DNA from 4 places in the Streptomyces tyrfis genome. Region 2 is predicted to be linked to each of the others. Evidence: riboswitches for the same ligand, from Rfam matches in the RefSeq annotation. Region 2 holds a riboswitch; each other region holds the start of a gene.
What was found. A riboswitch is a leader RNA that binds a small molecule or an ion and turns the genes downstream of it on or off. The one in region 2 is predicted to bind cyclic di-AMP.
Positions count from the first base shown of each region.

Region 1: linked by a shared signal. The riboswitch ahead of WA762_RS05735 (M23 family metallopeptidase) and the one ahead of WA762_RS14875 (LysM peptidoglycan-binding domain-containing protein) in region 2 are both predicted to bind cyclic di-AMP.
Region 3: linked by a shared signal. The riboswitch ahead of WA762_RS03825 (M23 family metallopeptidase) and the one ahead of WA762_RS14875 (LysM peptidoglycan-binding domain-containing protein) in region 2 are both predicted to bind cyclic di-AMP.
Region 4: linked by a shared signal. The riboswitch ahead of WA762_RS03145 (M23 family metallopeptidase) and the one ahead of WA762_RS14875 (LysM peptidoglycan-binding domain-containing protein) in region 2 are both predicted to bind cyclic di-AMP.

Region 1 covers NZ_JBAGJZ010000005.1:110,448-112,641, reverse strand. Annotated here, with positions in the region: gene WA762_RS05735 (M23 family metallopeptidase) at 1-773, opposite strand, end outside; cyclic di-AMP (ydaO/yuaA leader) riboswitch at 787-954, opposite strand; gene WA762_RS05730 (M16 family metallopeptidase) at 1,327-2,194, opposite strand, start outside.
Region 2 covers NZ_JBAGJZ010000016.1:66,580-68,773, reverse strand. Annotated here, with positions in the region: gene WA762_RS14880 (MIP/aquaporin family protein) at 1-370, opposite strand, end outside; cyclic di-AMP (ydaO/yuaA leader) riboswitch at 1,083-1,241, shown strand; gene WA762_RS14875 (LysM peptidoglycan-binding domain-containing protein) at 1,244-1,999, shown strand; gene WA762_RS14870 (hypothetical protein) at 2,166-2,194, opposite strand, start outside.
Region 3 covers NZ_JBAGJZ010000003.1:146,114-148,307, reverse strand. Annotated here, with positions in the region: gene WA762_RS03830 (tyrosine-protein phosphatase) at 1-133, opposite strand, end outside; cyclic di-AMP (ydaO/yuaA leader) riboswitch at 969-1,122, shown strand; gene WA762_RS03825 (M23 family metallopeptidase) at 1,128-2,018, shown strand.
Region 4 covers NZ_JBAGJZ010000002.1:245,856-248,049, forward strand. Annotated here, with positions in the region: gene WA762_RS03140 (PP2C family protein-serine/threonine phosphatase) at 1-155, shown strand, start outside; cyclic di-AMP (ydaO/yuaA leader) riboswitch at 572-722, shown strand; gene WA762_RS03145 (M23 family metallopeptidase) at 962-2,059, shown strand.

The DNA of each region.
Region 1 (2,194 bases), on a different contig from region 2:
GCGCGCAGATACGCGACGGGGTCGATGTCGGAGCCGTAGGCGGGAGTGGTCCGGGCCTCGAAGTGCAGGTGCGGGCCGGTGGAGTTGCCGGTCGAGCCGGACAGCCCGATCTGCTGACCCGCCAGGACGCTCTGCCCGACCCGGACGCCGATCGAGGAGAGGTGCCCGTACTGCGTGTACGTGCCGTCCGTCATCCGGAGCACGATGTTGTTGCCGTACGCGCCGCCCCAGCCGGCCTCGACGACCGTACCGGAGCCGATGGCGACGACGGAGCTGCCGGAAGCCGCGTGGAAGTCGATGCCCGAGTGGCTTCCGGAGGACCAGAGCGAACCGCTGGACTTGTACCCGGTGGTGACGTAGGAGCCCGCCACCGGAAGCCGGAAGGCGCCCAGGCGGGCGCGCTCGGCGGAGCGGGCGGCCCGCGCCTCGGCGGCGCGCTTCTCCTCGGCCCGGGCCTTCGCCCTGGCCGCGGCGCGCTTCTCGGCCTCGGCCTTTCGCTGGGCCGCCGCCTTCGCCTCGGCGACGTCGGCCTGGTGCTGCTGAGCCGCGGCCTGGGCGTCGATCCGGTCGGCGATGACGTCCTCGATGGCGATGACCTGGTTCAGTCCGGTCTCGTCGACGGCGGGGGCCTCTGTCTCCGCGGCCAGAGCCGGAGAGGCGACGCCTCCGACGACGCCGGTGGCGGCCAGGGCCGCGACCCCGGCGATCTTCGCACCGGTGCACGTCAGCCGGTTCGGGGCACGATGCTTCCCGGTGGCACGGGTGAACGCCATGAAGTGGCTGGTCCTTTCCTTCCTTCTCGCCTACCGGGTTAGCTGACGGGTTCGGAGCAGGAAGGTCTCCTACGGGCGTCCCGGCCTCATGAAGACCCGGACGTCCGATTCACCCCAGGGACTGCGTGGGTCCCCGGCTCCCTCGGGCGTATGCCCGGCGGGGACTCGGCGATGGCTGTCCGGTGCGTCGCGGTCGCGACGTACGAGGGGCGAACAGCCTGGTAGACGCTATGCGCCTGTCTGTTCGTTCGCCAAACGCACAAGCCGTTTTGTAGCGCATGCCACAGGGCGTACGGGCAACCCCGCCGCCGGAACGGATCTCGGGGAAGGCCCGGCGAGACATCGCCCACAGGGCTCCCCCTCACATCCGCGCGGCGGGTGCCGCCCCGCGCCCGGCGCACGTCGAGGAGGCCTTTTCCCGTACCTCGGGGCCGGGACGGCATCCGCCCGCACGCGGACGAGGCCGGGCGCCCGCTTCCCCGCCCCGTCGCCCGCACCGGGGCCGCGGGAGCACGGGGCGAGCCCCGCCCCCGGGCGCGCCCGGGCGCCGCCGTCAGCCGGTGACCACCGACACCTCACCGATGCCCAGCGCCCGCACCGGCTCCTGGATCCGGGACGCGTCCCCGACGAGGATCGTCACCAGCCGGTCGACCGGGAAGGCGTTGACCACGGCCGCGGTCGCCTCGACCGTGCCGGCCTCCGCGAGCCGGGCGTACAGGTGGGCCTGGTAGTCGTCCGGAAGATGCTGCTCCACCTGGTCGGCGAGGGTGCTGGCGACCGAGGCCGCCATCTCGAACTTCAACGGTGCGACGCCCACGAGGTTCTGCACCGCGGTCTCGCGCTCCTCGTCGGTGAGCCCCTCGGCCGCCAGCGTCCGCAGGACCGTCCACAGGTCCGACAACGCCGGTCCGGTCGACTCGGTGTCCACCGATCCGCTGATCGCGAGCATGGCCGCACCGGTCGCCCCGGTGGCGGAGTCCGGGGCCGAGGAACGCATGACCTGGGCGAAGGCCCGGACACCGTAGGTGTAGCCCTTCTCCTCGCGCAGCACCCGGTCCAGCCGCGAGGTGAGCGTGCCGCCCAGGCAGTACGTGCCCAGCACCTGGGCCGGCCACACGCTGTCGTGCCGGTCGGCCCCGATCCGGCCGATCAGCATCTGCGTCTGCACCGCGCCCGGACGGTCCACGACGACCACGCGACCGGTGTCGTCGGCCGTGATCGGCGGGGCCGGACGCGGCTCGGCGGTGTCGCCGGACCAGTCCCCGAGCGTCTCGGCGAGCAGGGCCTCCAGATCGATGCCGGTCAGGTCGCCGACGACCACGGCGGTCGCCGCGGACGGACGGACATGGGCGTCGAAGAAGGCGCGCACCGCCGCCGAGTCGATCCGCTCCACCGTCTCCTCGGTGCCCTGACGCGGTCGC
Region 2 (2,194 bases):
CCCGGGCCAGTGCCTCGGTGTAATTCCAGCGCACCACGAGGGCGCCGACGAAGGCGCCCGCGAGCTGAGCGAGGGAATAGGGGACGACCTTTCGCCAGGGGAATCCCTTGAACGCCGCGAGCGAGACCGTCACGGCGGGATTGAGGTGGGCGCCGCTCAGCCTGCCCGCCACATAGACGCCCAGGGTGACCCCGAGGCCCCAGGCCCAGGCGATGCTGTCGTGGTTTCCCAGCCCGCCGCGGGGGTCGGTGAGCGCTCCGCCGGCCGCGACCTGGGCCACGACGCCACAGCCGAAGAGGATGAGGACCATCGTGCCGGTGAATTCCGCCGCGAGTTCCCCGAGCAATCCCGACAACCTGCGCCGCTCCATGGGGATCTCGCTTCCTGTCAGATCACGACCTTTGGCGGCATTGATCCAGAAACGAGCGTAGGCGCGCGGATGCGGCTCCGCACGCCGTGCGGAGCAGTCGCGTGACGCCGGCCGGCCGGGCCGCGACGGCCCGACCGTCCCGGCGGGGCGGTGGCGCGCTGGGCCCGGCGATGACGTTCCCGCTGGTCATCGCGCCGCCGGCCGGGCTGCGACCGACGGGCGGCCCGCATGGGCGCGACGGTCGAGAGGGCCGCCGCCCGGGCCGGGCCGTGCACCCGGGCGGCGCAACGGGGCGACCGCTCCCGGGCCGGGCGGGTGCCCCGGGAGCGTGGGTGAGGACTGGACGGCGGCCGCATCGGCGTCCGCTCCCAGGGGGGGGTGAATGTCCGGTTTTGAGCATATTTATGGTGAATTACATTTTTGGTCAGTAAAGGCGCTTTAGGTGCGTGCTGCGGCATTTGAGGGTGATACGAAAAGTCCCTTTTGTCGCCACGTGGCGTGAGTCACGAAAAGGCCAGCCGGATGACCCGGTCCGGAGCCCGGACCCTTTCTGGGCAAGGAAAGTTGGCCCCGCCGTGTGAGGTGGATTACTGCGAATTCCATGAATTGATCTTGCGGATCAATTGTGATCAATAAATAGGGACTTGTTTCGTTCTGCTTTCCTCGCCTACGGTCACGGTCAATCCGGACGGAACGCCGAATCCTGCCGCCGTCCGAGAAACCGACCCACTCACGTACGGCAGGAGCGGGGGAACCAGGTAGGCCGCCGGTCCGGTATCCGGAACGGCTCGGGGTGAAGTCGCATTCGTGCGGCCAGACATCTCCAGTCTGAACCCGACAGCTCACCTCGCAGGCGACGGAGAGGAATTCGTCATGACCGCAACGGGTACGTACCGTCGCCGCTCGACCATTTCGCTGAACCGCCGCCTCGTCGCCGCGGCGACGGGCGGAGTCGCCCTGGTGCTTCCGCTGATCGGAGCCGGATTCGCCTCGGCCGCCCCGGCGCAGGCCGCCGAGAAGACCTCGGTGTCGGCCGTCTCCACGGTCGGAACCGCGTCCGCGCCGAAGGGCGCGGCCGTCACGCATTCCGTGATCGCCGGAGACAGCCTCTCCACGATCGCGCGGGACTACTCCCTCGAGGGCGGCTGGCAGAAGCTGTACCAGGACAACCGGGAGGTCATCGGCGCGAACCCCGCCCTGATCCACCCGGGCATGAAGCTGACCGTCGGCGCCCAGGCCGGCTCCAAGGGCCCCGCCGGAATCTCCGCCGCCCCGGTCGCCGCCGTCAAGACCGCCCCCGTCGCCTACACGAACGACCTGGACGGCTGGATCAGGGAAGCGCTCGCCATCATGTCCGAGCACGGCATTCCCGGCAGCTACGACGGCATCCACCGCAACATCATGCGCGAGTCCTCGGGCAACCCCCGGGCCATCAACAACTGGGACTCGAACGCCGCCGCCGGCATCCCGTCCAAGGGCCTCCTCCAGGTCATCGACCCGACGTTCCGCGCCTACCACGTGCCCGGCACCGCGCTCGACAGCTACGACCCGGTCGCCAACATCACCGCGGCCTGCAACTACGCCGCCGACCGGTACGGCTCGATCGACAACGTGTTCGGCGCGTACTGACGCACCCCCGGCCCGGCCCCGCGCCGGCCCCGGAACCGACGGGACGCGCCCCTTCGGAGAGCCGCACGGCTCCCCGGAGGGGCGCGTCCCGTCATGGCGCACCCGCCCCGTCGCGCCGCCCGCCCCCGCCCGCACCCGGACGGGGGCGCGCCTCGTGCGGCGTGCCTCATTCCTGGGCGCGCTCCGCCGGGCGCT
Region 3 (2,194 bases), on a different contig from region 2:
GACCGCTGCGGAAGAGCCTTCCGTGCCGCACCCGCCGACCGTCCATGGTGGGCAGGCCGCCCACGTCGCGGAAGTTGCGGACGCCCGCCAGTTCGGGCTCCGTCGACGGGATCTGCGGCAGCTGCTGCGTCACAGTGACTCCTGGAGGGTCCGGCCGTCGGCACGAGTCGCCGACAAGGCCACTCCCGCGACGATACGACATGGGTTTCTCATCGGTTCATCAGGCAACCAGTTCATCGTCGCCCTGTCGATACCCGCGCCAGGCCCGTGCCGCCCGGCCGGACGGAACGCCCGGGCCCGCTCCTGACGCCCCGTCCGGCCGGCCGTGGTTCCGGGGCGTGCCGGGAGCCGGATCCGGACCGTTTCCCCGACGGAAAGGGGCGGTGAAGAAATCGATCTTTATCGTGCGCATTCCGAGAGTGCGGAATTCGCGGGCCGGGTGGTGACCGGATTCCGCCGCCGTCTCTCATCCGGCTCCGGTTCGACCCGTCATGAGATGCGAGGTGTTTGCGGGAGGCGAAGGGGGTGCTGTTCGCCCGCGCATGTGATCGACGGACTTCAAAAGGATCTCGGTCGCGGCTTCACGGGCCCGGACCGGCCGGGGCCCCCAGGATTCGCCGACGTTTATGAGGGCCGGCCGGGCGGAGTTTGCGCAGGTCCCGGCACGCGACACCTGTCAAATGTCCATATTGAGGTGATTTGTTGGCCTGTGTGTGCATTGTTTCGTGGGCTGGATTCGCGCTCGTGAGCGGGATCATATCCGTGACCGTGCGTGCCGGTGGGGCGGTCCGTCATTCCCGACGGGATAAGGGAAATTCAAGATCCTGAGCCACGCAGTGTGACCGTAATTCCTCGATGAATTCCCGCCGCCGATTCCTTCTCCGGAATCGGCGGCTTGTTCTCGTCGTCCCGGCTCGCCTACGGTCACCGTCAATCCGGTCGGAACGCCTAATCCTGCCGCCGGTCGGATATCGCACCCGTCGACGCGTGGCAGGAGCGGGGGAACCAGGTAGGCCGCCGACCGAAGAGATCCGGTCGGCTCGGGGTGAAGCCGTGCGAGGCACGGCCGGGCATCTCCAGCCCGAACCCGACAGCTCACCTCGCAGGCGCCGGAGAGGAAGCGCACCATGCCCATCTCGGGTAACCACCGTCGTACCAAGTCCAGCGTCATCGCCCGGGGCGTCGCCGCCGCGGGCGTCGGCGCCGCCGTGATCGCCCTGCCGCTGTTCGGAGCGGCCGGCGCCCACGCCGCCACCCCGGCCTCGGCCCCCGCCGCCGCGCACACCGTCCCGGCCCAGCGGGCCGCGGAGAAGCCGGCCGCCATCACGTACTCCGTCGTCGCCGGCGACTACCTGTCCAAGATCGCCGCCGAGCACGGCGTCGAGGGCGGCTGGCAGAAGCTGTACCAGGACAACCGCGAGGTCATCGGGGACGACCCGAGCCTGATCCACCCCGGAGCGAAGCTGACGCTCGGCGCCCAGGGCTCCTCCCACTCCGCGCCCGCCGGCGGCGGCGCGGGCGCCGCCCTGCCGTCGAAGGCGCTCTCCGCGCCGTCGGTGGCCGCCGCGGCCAAGGCCGCGACCGCCTCCGCCCCGGCAGCCCGGAGCAACGCCTCCGGCTACGTCCACCCGGTCCCCGGCAACCACACCACCGGATACCGGGCCTCCGGATCCAACTGGTCCAGCGGCAGCCACACCGGAATCGACTTCCCCGTCTTCACCGGCACCAGCGTGAAGGCCATCACCTCCGGCACCGTCGTCACCGCCGGCTGGGGCGGCGCGTACGGCAACCAGGTCGTCATCAAGCACCCCGACGGCCGCTACTCGCAGTACGGCCACCTGTCCTCGATCTCCGTCTCGGCCGGCCAGTCCGTGACCGCCGGTCAGCAGATCGGCCTCTCCGGCTCCACCGGCAACGCCACCGGACCGCACCTCCACTTCGAGGTCCGCACCGGACCGGCGTACGGCTCGGACATCGACCCGATCGCCTACCTCGCCGCGCACGGCGTCTACGTCTGAGCCGAACGGCCGGACGGCGGGCGGGCCCGGGCACGACCCGGGCCATGCGAAGGGGCGGTGCGCTGCGGCGCACCGCCCCTCTCCGTTATTCCCGGCGTCGCGGCCCTCGTCGGGTGGTCTATCTCACCACCCGTCAACCCCTTATTACGGTCGCGTAGGTCACATTCGTCGGTGCA
Region 4 (2,194 bases), on a different contig from region 2:
CGGAGGAGCTGCTGTCCGCGCTGACCGATGACGTGCGGCTGCACACGGGAGGCGTGTCCACCGACGACATGGCCCTTCTCGCGGTCGTGCGTCCGGCGGCGGGGCAGCCGGACCGGCGCAGGACCGTCCGGATCGTCGGGGCCGACCCGGAGTGACCGGGCGGGCGCGGCGTGGCGCGGGCGGTTCGGCCGCGTCGGCCGTGACCGGTTCGCCCGCGCCGGCCGTGGCAGGTTCGCCCGTGCCGCGCCGCGCTGTGGCCGACGCGCCGCGCCGTGAACGCCGCGCCGTACTGCGCCCGGTGCGCCGGCTGTCGCGGCGCCCGGTGCGCCGGCCGCCGCGGTTGCCACGGTGCGTGATCGGGGAACATCTCTCCGCATAACATTTGACGCAACGTCAGAAACGGGGTAGTGGCTGAGGGGTGTTCAACTCGTCTGGGTACGCCCCGAGATATCCCGTAAAGTCCAGGCCAGAGGCGTGAGCGATCAGTGGGAACGGCTTGGAATCGGACCCGGGTGTCTATTAACGTTCGATAACGCAGCGCGGTCGTCCCAGCCGTCGCCAGAGGCGGCACCGTGCGCGTGCGCCGAATCCCGAGAGGGAACCGGGGAACCATCACCTTGGGGTGAATCGGACATTCGTGTCTCGTGAGAGGCGCGGGTCCGTAGGAGACCTTCCTGCTCCGAACCCGTCAGCTAACCCGGTAGGCGAGAAGGAAGGAAAGGAGTGCGCCCCCGTGGCGTCCAACCAGCCTGCCCCCGAGGCCCCCGTCCGGCTCGACTCCGCATTCGGCCCCGGCCACGGCGCCGACTTCGGCCCCGGTCATGGCGCGGATTCCGCTTACTGCACGGATTCCGGATATGGCACGGTCCCCGGTTACGGCATGGATTCCGGTTATGGCATGGATCCCGGTTACGACTCCGCCCCCGGTGTCGTCTACGGCTCCGACCACGGGACGATCGGGATGGCGGCGGTGACCGCTCCCGGACACGGCTCCGACGGCGTCGTGGATCATGGGGCCGGACCGGACGCGTTCTCCGCCGCGGGCCTGCCCGTCGGGGAGTTCGGCGTCGACGGCGACCGCGGTCCCGAGCGCGCCTGGGGGGAGTGGAACCCCACCGAGGAGTCCGTCCGCCCGGTACGCGGCAAGCACCGGGTCGCCAAGCAGCGCAACGGACTGGCCCGCAGCTCCGCGGTGCTCGGGGTCGGCGTCATCGCGGCGGTCGGCGCGGGCGGCATGGCCACCGCGCAGAGCAAGCCCCCGGTCTCCATCTCCCTCCCCGACTCCATCGCGGACAACCTGCCGGACGCCTCGTCCCTGCCCGGAGTGGGCTCCCTCCTCCCCGGCTCGTCCGAGGACGACAAAGCCGGGACCACCGACCCGCTCACCACCGCCGGCATCACCACCGCCGAGGCCGAGCAGGGCGCGACCGACGCGGGCGAGGCGCTCCGCGCCCGCATCCTCCAGCAGGCCGAGCAGCAGCAGTCCGCCGCCGACGCCGAGGCCCGTGAGGCCCAGGAGAAGGCCGCCGCGGAGAAGGCCGCCGCCGAGGCCAAGAAGCAGCAGGACGAGGCCGAGGCCAAGGCCGCCGCCGAGAAGAAGAAGGCGGAGGAGGAGGCCAAGAAGAAGGCCGAGGCCCTCCGGCTGGCCAAGCTCGCCGCCAGCTACGCCATCCCGACCAGCTCGTACACCCTCACCTCGACCTTCGGCCAGGCCGGCACGATGTGGGCCTCCGGCCACCACACCGGCCTCGACTTCGCGGCCCCGACGGGCACCCCGCTCAAGGCCATCCACGGAGGCACCGTCAAGTCGGCGGGCTGGTCCGGCTCGTACGGCTACCGCACGGTGCTGGAGCTGGAGGACGGCACGGAGCTGTGGTACTGCCACCAGTCGTCCATCGGCGTCAGCGTCGGTCAGAAGGTCTCCACCGGTGAGACCATCGGCCGGGTCGGCGCGACCGGCAATGTGACGGGCCCGCACCTGCACCTGGAGGTTCACGCCTCCGACGGCACGGGCGTCGACCCGATGACCTGGCTGCGGAGCAAGGGCCTCAACCCCTGAACCGGAGCAAGGGCCTCGCCCCCGGACACGGGGGCTTCAGCCCCTGAGCCCGGAGCCTTGGCCCTGAGCCCGGAGCCCTGAGCCCGGAGCCTTGGCCCTGAGCCCTGAGCCCTGAGCCCGGGGCCTCGGTCCTGA